Regions from separate parts of the Paracoccus marcusii genome, predicted to be linked through region 1. Evidence: riboswitches for the same ligand, from Rfam matches in the RefSeq annotation. Region 1 holds a riboswitch; the other holds the start of a gene.
What was found. Region 1 has a riboswitch for cobalamin ahead of PRL19_RS01420 (ABC transporter substrate-binding protein). Riboswitches for the same ligand answer to the same signal wherever they lie in the genome.
Positions count from the first base shown of each region.

Region 2: it holds a riboswitch for cobalamin, as region 1 does, so the genes downstream of both, PRL19_RS05425 (DUF1636 domain-containing protein) here and PRL19_RS01420 (ABC transporter substrate-binding protein) in region 1, are expected to answer to the same signal.

Region 1 is NZ_CP117466.1:294,113-299,758, forward strand. It holds gene PRL19_RS01410 (ABC transporter ATP-binding protein) at 1-294, opposite strand, end outside; gene PRL19_RS01415 (FecCD family ABC transporter permease) at 291-1,346, opposite strand; gene PRL19_RS01420 (ABC transporter substrate-binding protein) at 1,343-2,350, opposite strand; cobalamin riboswitch at 2,489-2,705, opposite strand; gene PRL19_RS01425 (hypothetical protein) at 2,938-3,192, opposite strand; gene PRL19_RS01430 (TRAP transporter large permease) at 3,318-4,634, opposite strand; gene PRL19_RS01435 (TRAP transporter small permease subunit) at 4,634-5,191, opposite strand; gene PRL19_RS01440 (TRAP transporter substrate-binding protein) at 5,241-5,646, opposite strand, start outside.
Region 2 is NZ_CP117466.1:1,110,136-1,115,781, forward strand. It holds gene cobN (cobaltochelatase subunit CobN) at 1-466, opposite strand, end outside; gene cobW (cobalamin biosynthesis protein CobW) at 466-1,509, opposite strand; gene PRL19_RS05425 (DUF1636 domain-containing protein) at 1,512-1,922, opposite strand; cobalamin riboswitch at 2,018-2,243, opposite strand; gene cobO (cob(I)yrinic acid a,c-diamide adenosyltransferase) at 2,284-2,913, shown strand; gene otsB (trehalose-phosphatase) at 3,015-3,737, shown strand; gene PRL19_RS05440 (alpha,alpha-trehalose-phosphate synthase (UDP-forming)) at 3,747-5,105, shown strand; gene aroQ (type II 3-dehydroquinate dehydratase) at 5,352-5,646, opposite strand, start outside.

The DNA.
Region 1 (5,646 bases):
GGCCACGGCGTCGCGGACCGTGATGCGGTCCGACGTATCGGCGCTTTGGGCGACCAGGGCGATGTGACGGGCGACCTGGCGCGCGGGCATCGCGCGCAGCGGCTTGCCATCCAGCGCGACCTGGCCGCCGTCGGGGCGGACCAGCCCGGCCAGCATCCGCAGCAGCGTCGACTTGCCCGACCCGTTCGGGCCGATCAGGCCCAGCATCTCTGCGGGGCGGATGTCCAGGGTGACGCCGGCCACCAGGGCGTGCCCGCGCAGGCGGCGGGTCAGATCACGCGCGGTCAGCATCATGACGCGGACCGCCCGCGGATCAGGATCACCGCAAAGGCCGGCGCCCCGACCAGCGCGGTCACGACGCCGATGGGCAGGGTCTGGCCGGGCACCAGCATCCGCGCGATCACGTCCGCGGCGATCAGGAAGACCATGCCGATCAGCGCCGACACCGGCACCAGCCGTGCGTGGCGCGTGCCCACCAGGAACCGTGCCGCATGCGGGACGACCAGCCCGACAAAACCGATCGCACCGGTGACCGACACCATGACCGCCGTGGCCATGGCGGTCGCCAGGATCAGCACGGCCTGAACGCGCCGGACCGGCACGCCCAGGGACGCCGCCGATTCCGTGCCGAAGGCAAAGGCGTCCAGCGCGCGGATATGCCATGCGGCCGCGCCAAGGACGGTCACGGCGGCGACCACCGACAGGCCGACATCGTTCCACCGGACGCCCGACAGGTTGCCCAGCAGCCAGAACATGATGCCGCGCGCCTGTTCCGCGCTGGCCGACCGCGCGATGATGAAGCTGGTCAGGGCGTTGAACAGCTGCGACCCGGCGATGCCTGCCAGCACGATCTGCGCGGCACCCCGCGCGCCCGGACCGCCACCCGACAGGCGCGCCAACCCCACCACCAGCGCAAAGGCCGCGATCGCGCCCAGCAAAGCGCCCGCCGACATCGGCACGAACCCCGCGCCGATCCCCGCCACCGCGACCGTCACGGCCCCCGTAGACGCCCCGGCCGAGATGCCCAGCAGATAGGGGTCGGCCAGTGCGTTGCGCAACAGCGTCTGCAGGACCAGCCCCGAGATCGCCAGCCCCGCTCCGCAGGCCCCCGCCACCAGCGCGCGCGGCAGGCGATAAGCCCAGACGATACCCTGATCGATCGGGTCCAGCGGATAGCCCGCACCCAGCATCTGGTTGGCCAGCGCCTGCCAGACCGTCGAGAGGGGGATCGGCGTTTCCCCCAGGGCGGTGCCGGCCAGGGGGGCCGCCACGATCAGCAGCGACACCCACAGCCAGACCGGGGCCAAGGGGCGGCGGACGGTCGGCACCCCGACATCGGCGGTCATTCGGACAGCCCGTCCATGCCCGCCGCCAAGGCCTCCAGCCCGTCGATCATGCGGATGCCGGGATGCAGCGCCTCGGCGTCCAGGATGACGATGCGATCCCGGCGCACGGCGGTCATCCGGCGCGTGACCGGGTCCGTTTTCAGAAAGCGCAGCTTTGCCTCGACATCGTCGGCGGGAAAGCGGCGGCGGTCCATGCGCGCAATCACCAGCACCGAGGGGTCGGCACGGGCGATCGTCTCCCACCCCACGGCGGGCCATTCCTCGTCCGAGGTCACGACGTTGCGCAGGCCAAGGCGGTCCATCATCCAGGCCGGGACGCCCATCCCGCCCGCCATGTAGGGGTCCAGCGCCAGATCGGCCGAGGAGAACCAGACCGCCGCGGACGCATCCGGCAGGTCCATCGCCCGCGCGCGCTCCACGACCGCCGCCTCTCGGGCCTGCAGGTCGGCGATCAGCGCCCGGCCCGCGTCCTGCGCGTCCATGACCCGCGCGATCTGGTCGATGCCGTCCCACAGCGTCGCGATCTCGAAGGGCGCAAGGCGGGTGCCGTCCATGCCCACGCTGTTGTCCTTGCCCTGGCAGTCCGTGGGCATGACATAGGCCGGAATGCCCAGATCGGCGAACTGTCGGCGCGTGCCGACCGCTCCATGGTCCCCAATCATCCAGGCGAACATCGTCGGCACAAAGCCGGGGCGCCGGTTCACCACCGATTCAAAGCTGGGCGTGTCGTCGCTGATGCGGTCCACCGTGGCGTCATCCTCTGCAAAGGCGGGCAGCACCGGGGTGAACCACAGCGCGGTCCCGGCCATCCGGTCCGCCTGGCCCAGCGCATACAGGATCTCGGTCGTGGACTGGCCGATCGATACGACGTTGTCGGGACGCGCGGGGATGGTCACACGGTGCCCACAATTGTCGATCACCAGCGGATAGTCGGTCGGCGCGGCAAGGGCCGCCTGGCCCAAGCCCAGCGCCACCGCGGTCGTCAGGAAGATTCTGGTCGTCATGGTCGTCCTTCATGAAACGAAGGACGGGGCTGAAAAAGGCGCAGCGGCGTCACCGGGGTCCCACCCACCTTCGCGGTCGCGTCGGACGAAGGCCGTGGATCGGCGCATGCGGTCTTTCTCCGGGGCACCCCGCCCGGGTTGGTTCAAGTCATGATGGCAGGTCTCCTGACTTGCGGATCGCGGCCTTCCCCGCCTTCCCGGCGCAGGGGGCGCCAGTGGCATCATGGGGTCGGCTACCGCTTACAGTTGCGGGGGCAGTCGCGGATTCGGCGCCTGATGGCTACACCTCACCACGTTCCCTTTTCACCCTGCCGGGGCCTTGGCCGGCACGGGAACCATCACGGACGGAAATGCCGCCGGGTGGGGACAAAGTCAACCGCCGCGGCAAGCAGCCCGCAGCCGACCCGGCCGCCACGGCCGACGCACTGCGACACCCGCAGCTTATGCCAGCCTGATCCCGGCGACCGGTGCGCCGCAGGTCGAACGCGCTGGCGCCCTGCGGGGGAAGGAGTTGGTCGCAGTCCTTCCTGCCAGGCATGGATGGGGGGTCGGATGCAGGGCGATCCGGCGCCTGACACCGGAGGGCTTCAAATCTTGCCGGGCCTCTTTCGCCACAGGTGGCGAAGGTCCAGCCGGGGATAGTCCCGCTCGATCTGGCTGCCCCAGAACAGGCCTGCGATTGGGGCGTCGGGATGGTCGGGGTCAAGACCATAGTCAATCTGGGCGATGCGTTCGGCCGGCATGTGAAGGGTGTATCGCAGGAACAGGAACTGCTCCAGCCAGGCGTCATGGTCCTTGTTCGTGAACAGGTCCGGGCGGGGGACGGGTTCGGGGTCATGCATGGTGGGTCAGCCTTGGGTGACGGACCCCGATTGTCCGTCAATTCGCCTGCCGGTGCAACATTCCCGTCCCCGAACGAAAAGGGGGCACGCCGCATCCGGCATGCCCCCCGATCCACGGCAGGCGATCAGTAGATCGCCAGGGCCGGGAACAGGATCAGCAGGCCCACCGCCAGGATCTGCAACCCTATGAAGGGCAGCAGGGCGCGGAAGATTTCTCCCAGCGAGATGTCCGGCGGGGTCACCGACTTCAGGTAGAAGGCGGCGGGCCCGAAGGGCGGCGACAGGAAGCTGACCTGCATGTTCATCGCGAACAGCACGCCGAACCAGACGGGGTCGTATCCCAGGCTGACGATGATCGGCACGAAGATCGGCATGGTCAGCAGCGCGATGCCGACCCAGTCCAGGAACATGCCCAGCACGAACAGGATCGCCATCATGAACAGGATGATGATCGTCGGGTTGTCGCTGATGCCGGTGATCAGTTCCGACACGAAGTTGATGCCGCCCATCAGGTTGAAGACGCCCACCAGGGCGGATGCGCCGATGCCGATCCAGACGATCATGCCGACCGTCTGCAGCGTCTGCATGGCCGCGCCGCGCAGCAGGCCCCAGGTGAATTCGCCGCGGATCACGGTCGAGATCAGCACGCCCGCCACGCCCACGGCGCTGGCCTCGGTCACGGATGCGATGCCGCCATAGATGGAGCCCAGCACCATGATCACGACCAGGATCGGCAGGAACAGGCCCTTGAGCAGGCGCAGCTTTTCGTCCCGCGGGACGCGGGCGGTGACGGCCGGGGGCACGTCGCCCGGCGTCAGCCAGGCACGGATCAGCACATAGGCCACATAGAGCAGCGCCAGCATGAAGCCCGGCACGAAGGCGGCCGTGAACAGGTCGCCGATCGAGACGTTCGCGGTCAGGCCATAGATGATCAGCACGATCGAGGGCGGCACCATGGTCCCCAGGCTGCCGCCCGCGCAGACGACCCCGATGGCCAGCTTGCGGTCATAGCCCTGGGCCAGCATCTGGGGCAGCGCGATCAGGCCCAGCAGCACGACCTCTCCTCCGATGATGCCGGACATGGCGGCCAGGATGACGGCCACGAAGATCGTCTGGACCGCCACGCCGCCGCGGATGCGGCCGCCGACCAGGCGCATCGCCTCGAACAGGTCGCGGGCGATGCCGCTGCGGTCCAGGATCGCGGCCATCAGCACGAACATCGGCACCGAAACGAAGACGAAGCTGGACACGAAGGTATAGACGCGGCTGGTGATCAGCGGCACGACGTTCGGGCCGAACCACCCCAGGGCAAAGATCAGCGTGACCAGCAGCGTCACGAAGGCCAGCGGGATGCCCGTCAGCAGCAAAAGCAGCAGCAGCGCGAACAGAAGGCCCGTCCCGGCCTCGATCCCCAGGGATTGCAGCGAACCGAAGATCTCCATCAGCGGGCTCCCTTGTGCCCGCGGGCATAGTTGACGGTCAGGATGGCGAATTGCAGGGCCATGATCGCCAGCGCCACCATCAGCAGAACCTTGAGCATGCCCGGATAGGCCGGGTTCCAGGCCGAGCCCGAGGTCTCGAGGTGAAAGCTGCCGTCGGGCCGCCAGGCGGACCGCTTGACCATCTGCCAGGCCGCCCAGGCGAAGGCGCCGGAGGATAGGCCGCAGATTGCCGAGATGAGGATGTCGGCCACGCGCCGCGCGGCTGGCGGCAGCAGGTCATAGACCAAGACGACCCGGATGTGCCGGTCGCGCGCGGTGCACAGCAAGCCCCCGTAGACGAACGAGATCGCGCAGAGGAACACCGTCGTCTCGTGCGCCCAGTTCGTCGGGCGGCCGAACACGTAACGCAGCACGACCTCCTGGATCAGGATCAGCATGGCGACCACCAGGCCCAGGGCCGGGATGATCGCCAGACGGTCGATCACGCGACCCAGGCGCCCCGACTGGGGCACGGCCTCGTGTTCCTCGCGCGGAATGGCTTCGGATGCGTCCATCATGTCCTCCTCCCTGGAAGGGACCGGGCGCGAACGCCCGATCCTGCGGCGCTTACTGCACCAGGCCCTTTTCGGTCAGGTACGCGGTCAGCGCGTCATAGACCTGCTGCGCCGCGGGCGACTGTCCGGCGACCTTTTCCCATTCGCCCATCGCGATGCCGCGGAACTTGGTGCGCTCCTCGTCGGACCAGTCGTGGACGGTGATCGTCCCGCCGGCCTCTGCCTCCGCCACGGCGGCCGCGTCGGCCTCGGCCAGGGCTGCGACTTGGACGCGGGCGAAATCGCGCACCGACTGCGTCATGACCTGCTGCAGGTCCTCGGGCAATGCGTCCCATTTCTCCTTGTTCATCGAGATCTCGACCAGGGGCATGGAGTGGAAGCCGGGATAGACCGGATGGGGCGCGACCTCGTTCAGGCCCTGGGCCTGGTTGGTCGAAAAGACGCTGTAATCGGCCGCG
Region 2 (5,646 bases), 820 kb from region 1:
GCGCCAGCGCCGCCTGCGCCGCGACCGCGCCGCCCTGGTCGCAATGCCGCCGCAGCACGCGCAGGACCGAGGGGGGAACGGTCGAGATCTCCTCCAGCCGCGGATCGTCGCGCCCGTCGGCCGGCAGCACGGCCAGCGCGATGCCGCGCCTGCGCGCCAGGTCCTGGACCGACGCCATGCCATAGGGCCAGTAAGCCTCGCCACCGATCAACCGGATCAGGATGCCGCGCGCGCCCGACAGGGTGTTCTCGACATAGGTGTCGACCGAGACCGGGTGCCGCAGTGCCACCAGGTTGCACAGCCGCGTGGGCGGAAGCCCCCCCGCCGCGCGCCGCCAGCCCTCCGCAAACGCCCCCAGGTCGCTGTCCGAAAAGGACAGGACCACCAGATCGCCGGGCGTCTGACCGGGATCGAAGGGGACATCAGACTGCTCCAGCCCGACCTGTTCGCGGAAGACGACATGCATCAGGCGGGGACACCCTCCAGCACGGCGCGGATCGCGTCGGGGTTCACGTCGTCGTGCTCCGCGATCACCACAAGGCGCGACCGGCGCGGGGTCTGGCCCCACGGGCGGTCGTACTGATGGCGCACCCGCGAGCCCACGGCCTGCACCAGAAGGCGCATGGGCTTGCCCGCGACGGCGACATGGCCCTTGACGCGCAGCACGTTCTGCTCGGCGGCCAGACGGGCGATGCGGGCGGCCAGATCGGCCGGGTCGGTGATTTCGGGCAACTCGATGACGACGGTGTCGAAATCCTCATGCTCGTGGTCGTCGGCGCCGTCGTGATGGCTGGGGCGGGCGTCCAGGTCGTCCTCGGCGGCCTTGCCCAGGCCCAGGACCAGGCGCGGATCGACCGCGCCCTCGGTCACGGTCAGGATGGGCAGGGGGCGGGGCAGCTCTGCCTCGATCGCGGCGCGCGCGGCGGCGACGCCTTCCGGCCCGGCCAGATCGGCCTTGGTCAGCAGGATCACGTCGGCGCAGGCGATCTGATCCTCGAAGACCTCGGACAGGGGCGTCTCGTGGTCCAGGCTGGGGTCGGCCGCGCGCTGCGCGTCCACCGCCGCCACGTCGGGGGCGAAGCGACCTGCTGCCACGGCCTCGGCATCGGCCAAGGCGATCACGCCGTCCACGGTGATGCGCGAGCGGATGGCGGGCCAGTCGAAGGCCTTGAGCAGGGGCTTGGGCAGCGCCAGCCCGGACGTCTCGATCAGGATGTGGTCCGGGCGGGCGGGAAGCGCCATCAGCGCCTCCAGCGTGGGGATGAAGTCGTCGGCGACGGTGCAGCAGATGCAGCCGTTCGACAGCGCGACGATGTTCTCGGCCGGGCAGGAGGCGTCGGCGCAACCCTTCAGGATCTCTCCATCGACACCCATCGTGCCGAATTCGTTCACGATCACCGCAAGGCGCAGCCCCTGGGGGTTGGCCATCAGATGGCGCACCAGGGTCGTCTTGCCCGACCCCAGAAAGCCGGTGATCACGGTGACGGGGGTCTTGATAAGGTCGATCATGGTCACTCCTGCGACAGGGTATGCGGGGGGATGCGGGCAAGGCTCTGCTTGCGGAAGACGGCGGGGCGTTCGCGCCACGGCACGATGCCGTCGGCGGTCCCGGCATAGGCGCGCGCGCCCGACAGAATGTCGGCGGCGTCGTCCAGCGTCAGGCGGCCATAGACATAGGACCACTTGCCCGGCGCGGACAGCGCGACGGAACAACCCTGCGAACAGGCGGAAAGGCATTCGATGGGGCGGATCTCGACGCCGTCGGGGGCGGTGCGGGACAGCAGGTCGTGCAGCCGGGCGCCAAGGCGCGGCGCGTCCGGGCCAAGGGCATCCGTCCTTGCGGCATCGGTCCATGCGGCATCGGGAACCGGGTCGGGCACGGTGCCGCGACAGGTGGTGCAGACATGCAGAACGGCGCGCATCGCGGCCCCTTCCTTGTTGCGGCAAGGGGCGTCCGAGAGGAGGCGGCACGGGGCATCCGGCCATCACCTGCCGGTCGCGAAACACCCCGTTCGCCCGTCATCGTCAGGTGCTGGCAGGTCTCCCGGCTTGCGGATTCAGGGGCGGATGCCCCGACGGTCGTCCCACCTTCCCAGCCCCAATCGGGGCCAGTGGATCGGGCGACCTCTCCGGTCACGGTCGCGGGGGCGGCTGCGCTTGGGGTCGCGGGTCTGGTGACCCGGGGCCCTGTCGCATTCCCTCTTCGCCTGTCATAGACAGGAACCAACACGCCCTCACCCAAACCCCCGCACCCGCCGTTTGTCAACCGCAAGGAGCGACCCGATGACGCAGACCGACCCGATTTCCGCCGAGGATCAGGACCGCCACGCCGCCAAGATGGCCAGGAAAAAGGCCGCCCGCGACCGCATGATGGAGACCAAGACCGGCGAAAAGGGCCTGATCATCGTCCATACCGGGCCGGGCAAGGGCAAGTCGTCATCGGGGTTCGGCATGATCATGCGCTCCATCGCGCACGGGATGCCCTGCGCCGTTGTGCAGTTCATCAAGGGCGCGTGGGACACGGGCGAACGCACGCTGCTGACCACGCATTTCACCGACATCTGCCAGTTCCACGCCATGGGCGAGGGCTTTACCTGGGAGACGCAGGACAAGTCCCGCGACATCGCCATGGCGCAGGCCGGATGGGCACGTGCGCAGGACCTGATCCGTGACCCGGCCATCCGCATGGTCCTGCTGGACGAGATCAACATCGCGCTGCGCTATGGTTATCTGGACGCGGCCGAGGTGGTGGCCTTTCTGCAGGCGGAAAAGCCCGCCATGACCCATGTGGTGCTGACCGGGCGCGGCGCCCCCGACGCGCTGATCGAGGCCGCCGACCTGGTGACCGAGATGACCCAAGTCAAGCATCCGTTCCGGTCTGGGATCAAGGCGCAGGCCGGGGTCGAATACTGACGCGCGCGGGTCGGCGGTCAAAAAACCTCACGCGGCGGTGAACCCTCGGGGGGAGTTACGGGTTCCCTTTGGTATATCCCAATCGCCGGAGCCCGCCTGACGTGACCCCACCCCCGCTTGACCCCGACGCCGCGCTGTTTCTCGATTTCGATGGTTGCCTGGTCGACATCGCCCCCCGGCCCGATGCGGTCGTTGTCACGCAGGCGCTGCGCGACCGGCTGGCGGCGCTGTACCGGCGGCAGGGGGGTGCGGTGGCGCTGATCTCGGGGCGCGACGTGGCCGACCTGCGCGGACATATGGACGGGTTCGAGGGCATCGTGGCGGGCAGCCACGGCGCCGAACTGTCGCTGCGCCCCGGCCGCATCCAGAACCTGCACCGGGTCGATTTCGACGCGGGCCCCCTTCATGCCGCGGCCCATGCCGCCGCCGCGCCCCATCCCGCCCTGCTGGTCGAGGAAAAGCCCCACGGCGTCGCACTGCATTATCGGGACGCCCCCGAACTGCGCGCCTTTGTCGAGGGGGTGATGCAGGATCTGGCCGACCGGAACCCGCATCTGGTGCTGCAGCCCGCCAAGATGGCGGTCGAACTGCGCCCCGGTGGCGTCGGCAAGGACAGCGCGCTGGCGCATCTGATGACGCTTGAGCCCTTTGCCGGGCGCGTGCCAGTCTTTGCGGGCGACGATACCACCGACGAACCCGCCATGGCCGAGGCGCAGGCCCGCGGCGGCTTTGCCATCAAGATCGGCGACGGTCCCACCGCCGCGCATCACCGATTGTCCGACCCTGCCGCGCTGGCCGCCTGGCTTGACGCATCGCTGAACTGAGGAATGCCCATGTCCACCGAACCGCGCCTGATCGTCGTCTCGAACCGCCTGCCGCTGGGGGACGATCCCTCGGGCGGGCTGGTGGTGGCGCTGGAGGATGCGCTGCGCAGTTCCGGCGGGGTGTGGGTGGGTTTCTCGGGCGAGGTGACGGACGATCCCGCGCCCGACCTGCAGGACCATCCGGGCGCGGCGTTCCAGCGGCTGTCCTTTGACCTGACCCCGCAAGAGCATGACGAATACTATCTGGGCTATTCCAACTCCATCCTGTGGCCGCTGTGCCATGGGCGCCCCAACCTGATGCGCATCCGGCCCGAATACCTGGATGGATATGCACGGGTGAACCAGCGCATCGCGCGGATGCTGCTGCCGGTCCTGCGCCCCGATGACCGGATCTGGGTGCAGGATTATCACCTGTTCCCGCTGGCCGCCGAACTGCGCGCCCTGGGGGTGGAAAACCCGATCGGCCATTTCCTGCACATCCCGTTTCCGGGTCCGGCCGATTGCGCGGCCCTGCCCAACCCCGCGCAGCTGTTCGACTGGCTGTCCCACTACGATCTGCTGGGGTTCCAGGCCGAACGCGACCTTGGCGCCTTTGCCGAAAGCGCGCGCCAGCTGGCGGACGGCGATCAGGTCGCGCCGGACCGCTTCCGGCTGTCGGGACGCATGGTCCGCACGCAGGTCTTTCCGATCGGCATCGACGCCGCGGCCTTCATCACCGAGGCGGCAGACGCCCCCGACAGCGACCGTATGCGCCTGTTGACCGGGGCCAAGATGATGATCGGCGTCGACCGGCTGGATTATTCCAAGGGCATCCCGCAGCGGTTCCGGGCCTATCAGCTGCTGCTGGAAAAGATCCCCGACCTGCATGAGAAGATCTCGTTCCTGCAGATCGCGCCCCCGACGCGGGGCGAGGTCGAAGCCTATCAGGACATCCGGGAGGAGACCGAACACCTGGCCGGACGCATCAACGGCCAATTCGCGACGCTGAACTGGACGCCGATCCGGTTCATTCACCGGCCGTTCCCGCGTCCCGTTCTGGCGGGGCTGTACCGGCAGGCGCGCATCGGGTTGGTCACGCCGCTGGCCGACGGGATGAACCTGGTCGCCAAGGAATACGTCGCCGCCCAGAACCCCGACGATCCGGGCGTGCTGATCCTGTCGCGCTTTGCCGGGGCCGCAGAGACCATGGCCGAGGCGCTGATCATCAACCCCCACGACCCGCATGATCTGGCCGTCGCGATGGCCCAGGCGATGCGGATGTCGCAAGCCGAACGCCGCGACCGCCATGCCGCCCTGCTGGAAGGTGTAGTGGACCACGATGTCGCCTGGTGGTCGCGCACCTATCTGGAGGCGCTGACGGTGCGGTGATTCGCGCGGGGTGTGCCTAAGGATCGGGCAATACCCTTAAATTGCGCCCGGTCCCGTGGCAGCGCACGTCCCGGTTGACCGAGCGGCGCGGCCTTCGGTGACAGGAGCGCGGGTCCGGCGCATGGTGGACCTATGAAGCAGATGCTTCGTGGCGTCCTCCTCCCGGTCCGGCCACGGACACTTCGGAAAGCCGCCGGTCCTGCCGCCCCCCTCCTCCCTGCGGCCAGGTCCGGCGGTCTTTTCGTCTCAGCCGATCAGGCCCGCCACGTGGCGCAGGGCTGCGGCATAGCCGTTCAGCCCCAGCCCCGCGATCACCCCGTCGGCGCGCTTTGACACGAACGAATGGTGGCGGAACGCCTCGCGTTTGTGGACCTGGCTGATATGGACCTCGATCACCGGGCCGTCGAAGGCGTTCAGCGCATCCAGCACCGCGACCGAGGTATGGGTCAGTGCCGCCGGGTTGATGACGATGGCCGCGGCTTCCAGCCGGGCTTCGTGGATCCAGTCGACGATCTGGCCTTCCCAGTTCGACTGCAGGAAG